3 regions of the Streptomyces sp. B3I8 genome follow, and region 1 is predicted to be linked to each of the others. Evidence: riboswitches for the same ligand, from Rfam matches in the RefSeq annotation. Region 1 holds a riboswitch; each other region holds the start of a gene.
The links. A riboswitch is a leader RNA that binds a small molecule or an ion and turns the genes downstream of it on or off. The one in region 1 is predicted to bind thiamine pyrophosphate.
Positions count from the first base shown of each region.

Region 1 (3,267 bases):
GCCGAAGGAGGTGAAGGTGAACAGGAACACCATGAGCGCGGCGGCGGCCACGGCCGGGCCGAGCGCGGGCAGGGTGACCGTGCGCCAGGCGGTGAACCGGGAGGCGCCGAGCATGCGTGCGGCCTCCTCCTGGCGGGGGTCGAGCTGTCCCCACAGGCCGCCGACGGTGCGTACGACGACGGCGTAGTTGAAGAAGACGTGCGCGAGCAGGATCGCCCACACGGTGGTGTCCAGCCGCAGGCCCCACAGCTCGTCGAGGAGTCCCCCTCGGCCGACGAGGGCGAGGAACGCGGTGCCGACGACGACGGTCGGCAGCACGAACGGCACGGTCACCACCGCGCGCAGGACGTTCCGGCCGGGGAAGTCGAAGCGCGCGAAGACATATGCGCCGGGGAGCGCGATCACCAGGGTGAGCGCGGTGGAGGCGAGCGCCTGCCAGGTGGTGAACCACAGCACGTGCCGGATGTCGGACTGCCCGAGGACGTCCGCGATCCGGCCGAGCTGCCAGCCGCCTTCCGTCCGCAGGCCGCGGGCGACGATCGCGGTGACCGGGTAGGCGAAGAACACCGCGAAGAACGCGACGGGCGTGGCCATCAGGCCGAGCCGCGCCGCGGCACGCCGACGGCGGTCGCGGTGGTCCCGGCGGCCCGGGGCGGGTGCCGCGGGAGTCGCGTCACCCGCCCCGGTCGCGCCGGTCGCCGCTGCCGCGTCGGTCGCGCCGGTCGCCTTGGTCACTTCAGTACGAGCGAGGTCCACGACTTGACCCACTCGTCGCGGTGGTCGGCGATTTGACCGGGTGCCATGGTCTTCGGGTTCTTGGCGGCGGGCCCGAACTCGGCGAACGCCTCGGGCACCGTGGCGCCGTCGACGACCGGGTAGACGAACATGTTGAGCGGCATGTCCTGCTGGAACTCCTTGGTGAGCAGGAAGTCCAGGAGTGCCTTGCCGCCCTTGGTGTTGTGGGCGTGGTTCAGCAGCCCGGCGAACTCGATCTGCCGGAAGCAGGTGCCGTCGGCGACGCCGGTGGGGGCGGTCTTGGGCTGCGGGTCGGCGTAGACGACCTCGGCGGGCGGGGAGGAGGCGTAGGACACGACGAGCGGGCGGTCCCCCTTGGCCTTCTTGCCGCCGGCCGAACCGGAGAACTCCTCGTTGTATGCCTGCTCCCAGCCGTCGACGACCTTGACGCCGTTGGCCTTGAGCTTCTTCCAGTAGTCCTGCCGGCCGTCGCCGTACTGGGCGGCGGTGCCGAGGAGGAAGCCGAGGCCGGGCGAGGAGGTCGCGGCGTTCTCGGTGACGAGGAGGTTCTTGTAGCGCGGGTCGGCGAGGTCGGCGAAGGAGGTGGGCGGGGCCAGCTTGTGCGCCCGGAAGTACGCCTTGTCGTAGTTGACGCAGATGTCGCCGTAGTCGATGGGCGTGACCCGGTGCTTGCCGTCGAGCCGGTAGGCGGCGCCGACCTTGTCGAGCCCCTTGGCCTCGTAGGGCTGGAACAGGCCGTTGTCGAGGGCGCGGGAGAGCAGGGTGTTGTCGACGCCGAAGAAGACGTCGCCCTGCGGGTTGTCCTTGGTGAGGATCGCCTTGTTGACGGCCTGCCCGGCGTCGCCGTCCTTGAGGACCTTGACCTTGTAGCCGGACTTCTTCTCGAAGTCCTTGAGCACGTTCTTGGAGACGGCCCACGAGTCGTGGCTGACGAGGGTGACGGTCCTGGAGCCGCCGGACGCGGAGTCGCCGCCTCCGGACGACGAGCCGCACGCGGACAGCGTGAGAAGGCCGAGGCCGACGACGACGGCCACCATGCTCTTGGTGTGCACTGGATTCCTCCTGGAGTGGACCAGGAGAAGACGCGGCCCTGTCCGGACCCGACCCGCCCGTGGGGCGGCGGCGGGCCCGGACAGGGCGCAACAGCTCGAGTGACGACCGATCTCCCTACCCAGAATGACCTGGGCGAGGTTCAGAGGGTCTGCGGCCCGGTTGCCGCACTCTCAGCGCTGTGGCGCTCCCCTGTCGGAATATGAAGATGTGTATGGCTGAAAAGACTACCGTCTGTCCGTAAGCCTACCGTTCGGTGGCCGCGAGCTGACCGCAGGCGCCGTCGATCTCCTGGCCACGGGTGTCCCGGACGGTCACCGGAACACCGTGGGCGGCGATCGCCTCGACGAACGCCTTCTCGTCCTCGGGCCGCGAGGCGGTCCACTTCGAGCCGGGCGTCGGGTTGAGCGGGATCAGATTGACGTGAACCGGGCGGCCCTTGAGCAGCCGGCCGAGCCGGTCGCCGCGCCACGCCTGGTCGTTGATGTCGCGGATGAGGGCGTACTCGATGGACAGCCGCCGCCCTGACCTGGCCGTGTACTCGAAGCCGGCGTCGAGGACCTCGCGCACCTTCCACCGCGTGTTGACGGGGACGAGGGTGTCACGCAGTTCGTCGTCGGGGGCGTGCAGGGAGATCGCGAGCCGGCACTTGAAGCCCTCGTCGGTGAACCGGTGGATCGCCGGGACGAGGCCGACCGTGGAGACGGTGATGCCGCGCTGGGACAGCCCGAGGCCGTCCGGCTCGGGATCGGTGAGGCGGCGGATCGCGGCGACGACCCGGTTGTAGTTGGCGAGCGGTTCGCCCATGCCCATGAAGACGATGTTCGACAGCCGGGCCGGGCCGCCGGGGATCTCGCCGTCGCGCAGGGCGCGCATGCCGTCGACGATCTGGTGCACGATCTCGGCGGTCGACAGGTTGCGGTCCAGGCCCGCCTGCCCGGTGGCGCAGAAGGGGCAGTTCATGCCGCAGCCCGCCTGCGAGCTGATGCACATGGTCACCCGGTCCGGGTAGCGCATCAGCACCGACTCGACGAGCGTGCCGTCGAACAGCCGCCACAGCGTCTTGCGGGTGGTGTCCTGGTCGGTCGACAGATGCCGGACGACCGTCATCAGCTCCGGCAGCAGCGCCTCCCGCAGCCGGGGGCGGGAGGCGGCGGGGATGTCCGTCCACTCCTGCGGGTCGTGCGCGTACCGCGCGAAGTAGTGCTGGGAGAGCTGCTTGGCGCGGAACGGCTTCTCGCCGATCGCGGCGACGGCCTCCTTGCGCTCGGCGGGCGACAGGTCGGCGAGATGCCGCGGCGGCCGCTGCGCTCCGCGCGGTGCGGCGAAGGTGAGTTCGCCGGGGGCTGGACGTGCCACGGTCGGGTGACTCCTCAAGACGACAGGGCCCTGGCCACCCGCCTGCGCGGGGAGGACGGCATGACGTTGCCGACGCCAGGAACTCTCGGGGGACGGCCCTCG
Region 1 is NZ_JAUSYN010000002.1:5,155,808-5,159,074, reverse strand. Features, by position in the region: gene QFZ64_RS25190 (iron ABC transporter permease) at 1-594, opposite strand, end outside; gene QFZ64_RS25185 (thiamine ABC transporter substrate binding subunit) at 732-1,793, opposite strand; TPP riboswitch at 1,903-2,010, opposite strand; gene rlmN (23S rRNA (adenine(2503)-C(2))-methyltransferase RlmN) at 2,053-3,165, opposite strand.

Region 2 (3,267 bases), 3.5 Mb from region 1:
CCTCCGCCGGGTCCCCCCGCCACACCATGGTGTCGGCACCCGCGTGGTGCCCCGCGTACTGCACGAACCGCCCGAACTGCTCCGACCAGAAGTACGGCACCGGGTCGTAGGGGGCCGCGTCGTACGGGGCCGCCGCCTCCCCGACGATGTGCGCGGCCACCGTCCGGGGTCCCTGCAGCGCGTTGTCCCAGTGGTGCACGAGCAGCCGCTCCCCGTACCGCGCCGACGGGAAGGACGCGCAGTCGCCGACCGCGTACACGTCGGGCACGGAGGCGCGCAGGTGGTCGTCGGCGAGCACCTCGCCGTGCGCGCCGAGCGCGATCCCGGACCCCGCGAGCCAGCCCGTGGCGGGCCGGGCGCCGATGCCGACGACGACCGCCCCGGCCGGCAGCCGCACGCCGTCGTCGAGGACGACCGCGCCGGGCTCGACGCGGGCCACGCGGGCGTGCGTGCGCAGGACGGCGCCGCTCTCGGCGTACCAGTGGGCCATCGGCGCGGCGACCTCGGCCGGCAGTGCCTCGGCGAGCGGCCGGCCGGCGGCCTCCACGACGGTCACCTCGCACCCCGCCTCGCGCGCGGCCGTGGCGAACTCGGCGCCGATCCAGCCGGCGCCGACGACCACGAGGTCGTGCCCGCCCGCGAGCACCGGGCGCAGCCGTTCGGCGTCGTCCAGGGTGCGCAGCAGGTGCACCCCGGGCACGCCCTCGGTGCCCGGCAGCAGGACCGGCTCGGCACCGGTGGCGAGGACGAGGACGTCGTAGGGCTCGGGGCCGTCGGCGGTGTCCAGCACGTGGTCGCCGGGGCGCACCCCGAGGACCTCGCGGCCGAGTCGGAGTGTGATGCCGAGGGCCTCGAAGTCGATGTCGAAGGCGGAGCCCTCCGCCTTGCCGAGCAGGACCGCCTTGGACAGCGGCGGCCGGTCGTAGGGCTGGTGCGGTTCCGCGCCGATCAGGGTCACGGGTCCGGTGAACCCCTGTTCGCGCAGGGCGACCGCGGTCTGCACGCCCGCCATCCCCGCGCCCACGATCACGGCCCGCCGCTCCGCCGGTCCCCGCGCCTGCTCGCTCACCTGTTCACCTCGAAGTCCACAGTGTCCACAGCGGTTGCCCGCCTTCGATGTCGCCATGCCGATGCCGTCATGCCGATGCCGTCATGCCGATGCCGTCATGCCGACGCCGTCTCTCGATAAGCGTTCCCGCCCGGGCACCCGCCTCAGCCGGGAATCTGCTCGACGACGCTCGTTCCGCTGCCCTCCTGGGACTCCCATTCCCAGCTCTCCTCCAGACGCACGCGCCCGTCGGGCAGCGCGACGACGCGGGAGAGGCAGTGCCCCGAGGAGGTGCTGCCGTCGTGCTTGAGCTGCACGTAGCGGAAGTCGAGCCGGTCGCCCGCGCGGGTGCCCACGAGGTGGCCGCGGACCACGTCGCCGCCCGCGTACTCGGCCCAGATCTCGCCGTCCTTCTCGTGGTACGAGAAACGGGTACGGGTACCCACCTGCCCCGGCGCCTGGTCGGCCACCGGGGCGAGGACGAGTCCGTCGAGCGAGGGCGTCATGGTGCGGGGCTCCCTGTGGGGGTCGGGGGGCGAAGGACTAGGGTGGCCACCGTAAAGCACCCGCGGGAGCCCGGGCGTACCGGGCTGAGAGGGAGGCTGCGGCCTCCGACCGTACGAACCTGATCCGGGTCATGCCGGCGAAGGGAGGAGCTGGACGCCCATGTCGCGTGCATCGCAAGGGCCGCAGAGGCTTTCGAACGGGGCGGCGGGCGGCGCGGGGCACAGCCCCGACGTCCTGGTCGTCGGCGGCGGGCTCATCGGACTGGTCACCGCCTGGCGGACCGCCGGACGCGGACTGTCCGTCACCGTGCTGGACCCCGAACCCGGCGGCGGAGCCGCTCAGGTGGCGGCCGGGATGCTGGCCGCCGTCACCGAACTGCACCACGGCGAGCAGACGTTGCTCGCGCTCAACCTGGAGTCCGCCCGCCGCTACCCCGACTTCGCCGCCGAGCTGACCGAGGTCACCGGCCACGACCTCGGCTACCGCCGCTGCGGCACGCTCGCCGTCGCGCTCGACGCCGACGACCGGGCCCACCTGCGCGACCTGCACGCCCTCCAGGGGCGTTCGGGCCTTGCCTCGGAATGGCTCAGCGGGCGGGAGTGCCGCCGGCTCGAACCGCTGCTCGCGCCGGGCGTGCGCGGCGGGCTGCGGGTCGACGGCGACCACCAGATCGACCCGCGCCGGCTGGCCGCGGCCCTCGTCGTGGCCTGCGAGCGGGCCGGGGTGGTGTTCCACCGGGCGTGCGCCGAGCGGCTCACGGTGGCCGGGGACCGGGCCACGGGCGTGGTCACCGGCGACGGCACCGCGTTCACCGCCGGGCAGGTGGTGCTCGCCGCGGGCAGCGCCAGCGGGCGGCTCGCGGGCGTGCCCGACGCCGTCCTGCCGCCGGTGCGGCCGGTGAAGGGGCAGGTGGTGCGACTGACCGTGCCGAAGCGGTACGCGCCCTTCCTGAGCCGTACGGTGCGGGCCGTGGTCCGCGGCAGCCACGTCTACCTGGTGCCGCGCGAGAACGGCGAGCTGGTCCTCGGCGCGACCAGCGAGGAGCTGGGCTGGGACACCACGGTGACCGCGGGCGGGGTGTACGAACTGCTGCGCGACGCGCACGAGCTCGTCCCCGGCATCACCGAGCTGCCGCTCACCGAGACCCGCGCCGGGCTGCGCCCCGGCTCCCCCGACAACGCGCCGCTGCTCGGCCCCACCGGCCTGGACGGGCTGCTGCTGGCCACCGGGCACTACCGCAACGGCGTCCTGCTCACCCCGGTCACCGGTGACGTCATGGCGGACGTCCTGACCACCGGGGTGCTGCCGGAGGAGGCCCGTCCCTTCAGTCCCCGGCGCTTCGGCGCCCGCACCCGGTCCCTCTCCCCCGCCCTCTCGGAGCAGCCGGCATGAGCCACGTGACCGTCACCGTCTCCGTCAACGGCGAGCCGCGCGAGGTGGCCGCCGGTACCCCCCTCGACGCCCTGGTGCGCACACTGACGACCGCTCCCTCCGGGGTCGCCGCCGCGCTCAACGAGACCGTCGTCCCGCGCGGCCAGTGGCAGGCCACGCCGCTCGCCGAGGGCGACCGCGTCGAGGTCCTCACCGCCGTCCAAGGAGGCTGACCATGGCCGACGATCCCTTCGTCCTCGGCGGTACGACGCTGTCGTCCCGTCTGATCATGGGCACCGGCGGGGCGCCCAGCCTCGACGTCCTGGAGCGCGCCCTGGTCG
Region 2 is NZ_JAUSYN010000002.1:1,678,775-1,682,041, forward strand. Features, by position in the region: gene QFZ64_RS09730 (NAD(P)/FAD-dependent oxidoreductase) at 1-1,012, opposite strand, end outside; gene QFZ64_RS09735 (hypothetical protein) at 1,213-1,554, opposite strand; TPP riboswitch at 1,607-1,717, shown strand; gene thiO (glycine oxidase ThiO) at 1,715-2,947, shown strand; gene thiS (sulfur carrier protein ThiS) at 2,944-3,159, shown strand; gene QFZ64_RS09750 (thiazole synthase) at 3,162-3,267, shown strand, end outside.
Region 2: it holds a riboswitch for thiamine pyrophosphate, as region 1 does, so the genes downstream of both, thiO (glycine oxidase ThiO) here and QFZ64_RS25185 (thiamine ABC transporter substrate binding subunit) in region 1, are expected to answer to the same signal.

Region 3 (3,267 bases), 1.7 Mb from region 1:
GGCGCTGGACCGAATCCTCGCCGAGGAGCAGAGCGCGGGGTGAGCGCCGTCCGTCACATGGACGGCCCGGGATGTGAAGGAACGCTTCAGCTGCCCGCCCGCACGCCTTTTCGCACGCCTGTGCCCGCACACCTCAGCGCTTGCGGCGACGGCCCCGTGCGCCGCGCGCCGGGGGCACCACCGCCGTCCCCCCGCCGACTCGGGCGGCCGGCTGTTCGCCCCCGTGCGGTGTCGTCGCCCGGCCCGCCCCGCCCGGGCGGTCCGCGGAGACCACCAGCGCGGCCAGGGCGGTGGTCACGGGCACCGAGGCGACCAGGCCGATGGAACCGACCAGCGTGCGCACGATCTCTTCGGCGACCAGCTCGCTGGTGGCGACCGTCCCCACATCGCTCCGCGCGACGGAGAAGAGCAGCAGCAAGGGCAAAGCCGCACCCGCGTAGGCCAGGACCAGGGTGTTGACGACCGAGGCGATGTGATCGCGACCGATCCGTATGCCCGCGCGGTACAACGCCCTGCGGCCCATGACGGGGTTCGCCTCGTGCAGTTCCCAGACGGCGGACGTCTGGGTCACCGTCACGTCGTCGAGCACCCCGAGTGAACCGATGATGACCCCGGCCAGCAGCAGGCCGCTCATGTCGATGTCCGGATAGAGACCGTGGATCAGGCCGGTGCTGTCGTCGGTGTTCCCGGTGAGTGCGGCCCACCCGATGAACAGCGAGCCGAGAGCACCGATCAGCCCCAGCGAGATCAGCGTGCCGAGCACCGCGACGGAGGTGCGGGCCGTGAGGCCGTGACACATGTACAGGGCGATCAGCATGATGGCGCTCGACCCCACCACCGCCACCGCCAGCGGGTTCGAGCCCTGCAGTATCGCCGGCAGGATGAAGAACGACAGCAGCAGGAAGCTGACGGCCAGCGAGATCAGGGCGGCCAGGCCCCGCATCCGGCCCACGACCACCACGGCGACGGCGAAGATGCCCGCGAGCAGCGCCATGGGCAGGGTGCGCTTCACATCGGTGACCGAGTACTGCAGGTTCTTCGGTGCGGAGGGCTCGTAGGAGACCACGACCTTCTCGCCCTGGTCCAGTTGCCGCGACTGGTCCGGCTGGACGAACTCGGTGAAGGTGCGGCCCTTGTCCTTGCCCGTGTCGACGCGGACCGTGGCCTTCTTGCACGCACCGGAGTCCCCCGCGCCGGAACCCGGGGTGCCGCCGTCGGCCGAGGCGCCGTCGGCGGACGTCCCGTCCGCACCCGGGCCGCCCGTGCCCGTACCACCCACGGCGCCCACGGCCGCGCAGTCCACCCGGACCACCTTGGTCACCGTGGCCTGCTGCGTCTGGCGGTCGAAGCCGACGCCGGTGCGCTCGTGCGACGGAACACCGCCGGGCCAGAGCACGACCAGCCCCGCGACCACCGCGACGGCGAACGGGACGAGGACGGCGGTGATGACCTTCCGCAGCCGCTGCGAGGCGGGCGCCGCCGGTCCGTGGCCGTGGCTGTGGGAGTGGCCGGCACTCCCCTGGGAGTTGTCCGGCCGAGACGGAGGCTGCTCGTGTGGCGAGTGCTGATGGGGAGGGTGATGCGGGTGCTGAGAGGGCGTGGTCACCGACGCATCATCGCAAGAACAGCAGGGGCCCACTGTTCAGTCCTGCCACGCAGGCGTTAGCGTAAAAGCGCCTTAGTACACGCGGGAGCTCGGAGCACCGGGCTGAGAGGGCGCTGACCTCCGCAGAGGCGATGTTTCACGTGGAACATCGCCGGCGGACCTCGCTGCGTCGACCGCTGAACCTGTTACCGGGTAATGCCGGCGTAGGGAGTAGGTCTCATGACCATCAAGGACACACGCACGCCTGCCTCCGCACAGAACGTCAGTGTGGGCTCTGTCGGGGACTCCGAGAGGAACCCCGGCGGGACGTCCCACGGCGAGGAGGCCGGAACGTCCATCGGCTGGCACAAGGCGTACGTTGAGGGTTCGCGCCCCGATCTGCGCGTGCCGGTCCGCCAGGTGCACCTCACCAACGGGAAGTCGGTCACGCTGTACGACACCTCGGGCCCGTACACCGACCCCACTGTTGGGACCGATGTCCGCAGGGGTCTCGCGGCGCTGCGCGAGAACTGGATCACCGCCCGGGGCGACACCCAGGAGTACGCGGGACGTCCGGTCCGGCCCGAGGACGACGGGATCAAGCACACCTCGCCGCGCGGGGGGCTGCGCAACCTCGACGCGGTCTTTCCCGGACGGCCCCGCCAGCCGCGCCGCGGCCGGGACGGAACGCCAGTGACCCAACTCGCCTATGCACAGCGGGGAGAGATCACCCCCGAGATGGAGTTCGTGGCCATCCGGGAGAACGTCTCCCCGGAAGTCGTGCGTGAGGAGATCGCGGCGGGGCGCGCGGTGCTGCCGGTGAACGTCAACCACCCGGAGATCGAGCCGATGATCATCGGCAAGCGGTTCCTGGTGAAGGTCAACGCCAACATCGGCAACTCCGCCGTCACCTCCTCCATCGAGGAGGAGGTCGAGAAGATGACCTGGGCGACCCGCTGGGGTGCCGACACGGTCATGGACCTGTCCACGGGACGCAACATCCACACCACGCGCGAGTGGGTGCTGCGCAACTCCCCCGTGCCCATCGGCACGGTCCCCCTCTACCAGGCCCTCGAGAAGGTCGACGGCAGGGCGGAGGAGCTGACCTGGGAGGTCTACAAGGACACGGTCGTCGAACAGGCCGAGCAGGGCGTGGACTACATGACCGTGCACGCCGGGGTGCGCCTCGCCCATGTGCCGCTCACCGCGAACCGCAAGACCGGCATCGTCTCGCGCGGCGGCTCCATCATGGCCGCCTGGTGCCTGGCCCACCACAAGGAGTCGTTCCTCTACGAGCACTTCGAGGAGCTCTGCGAGATTCTCGCCGCCTACGACGTGACGTACTCCCTCGGCGACGGCCTGCGGCCCGGTTCCATCGCGGACGCCAACGACGAGGCGCAGTTCGCGGAACTGCGCACGCTCGGGGAACTCAACCGGATCGCCAGGCGTTTCCAGGTACAGACGATGATCGAGGGCCCGGGACACGTCCCGATGCACAAGATCAAGGAGAACATCGACCTTCAGCAGGAGATCTGCGATGAAGCTCCGTTCTATACACTCGGCCCGCTGACGACGGACGTCGCTCCGGCGTACGACCACATCACCTCCGGCATCGGTGCCGCGATGATCGCCTGGTGGGGCACGGCCATGCTCTGCTACGTCACGCCCAAGGAGCACTTGGG
Region 3 is NZ_JAUSYN010000002.1:3,489,780-3,493,046, reverse strand. Features, by position in the region: gene QFZ64_RS17625 (SsgA family sporulation/cell division regulator) at 1-43, shown strand, start outside; gene QFZ64_RS17620 (YibE/F family protein) at 134-1,606, opposite strand; TPP riboswitch at 1,678-1,833, shown strand; gene thiC (phosphomethylpyrimidine synthase ThiC) at 1,826-3,267, shown strand, end outside.
Region 3: it holds a riboswitch for thiamine pyrophosphate, as region 1 does, so the genes downstream of both, thiC (phosphomethylpyrimidine synthase ThiC) here and QFZ64_RS25185 (thiamine ABC transporter substrate binding subunit) in region 1, are expected to answer to the same signal.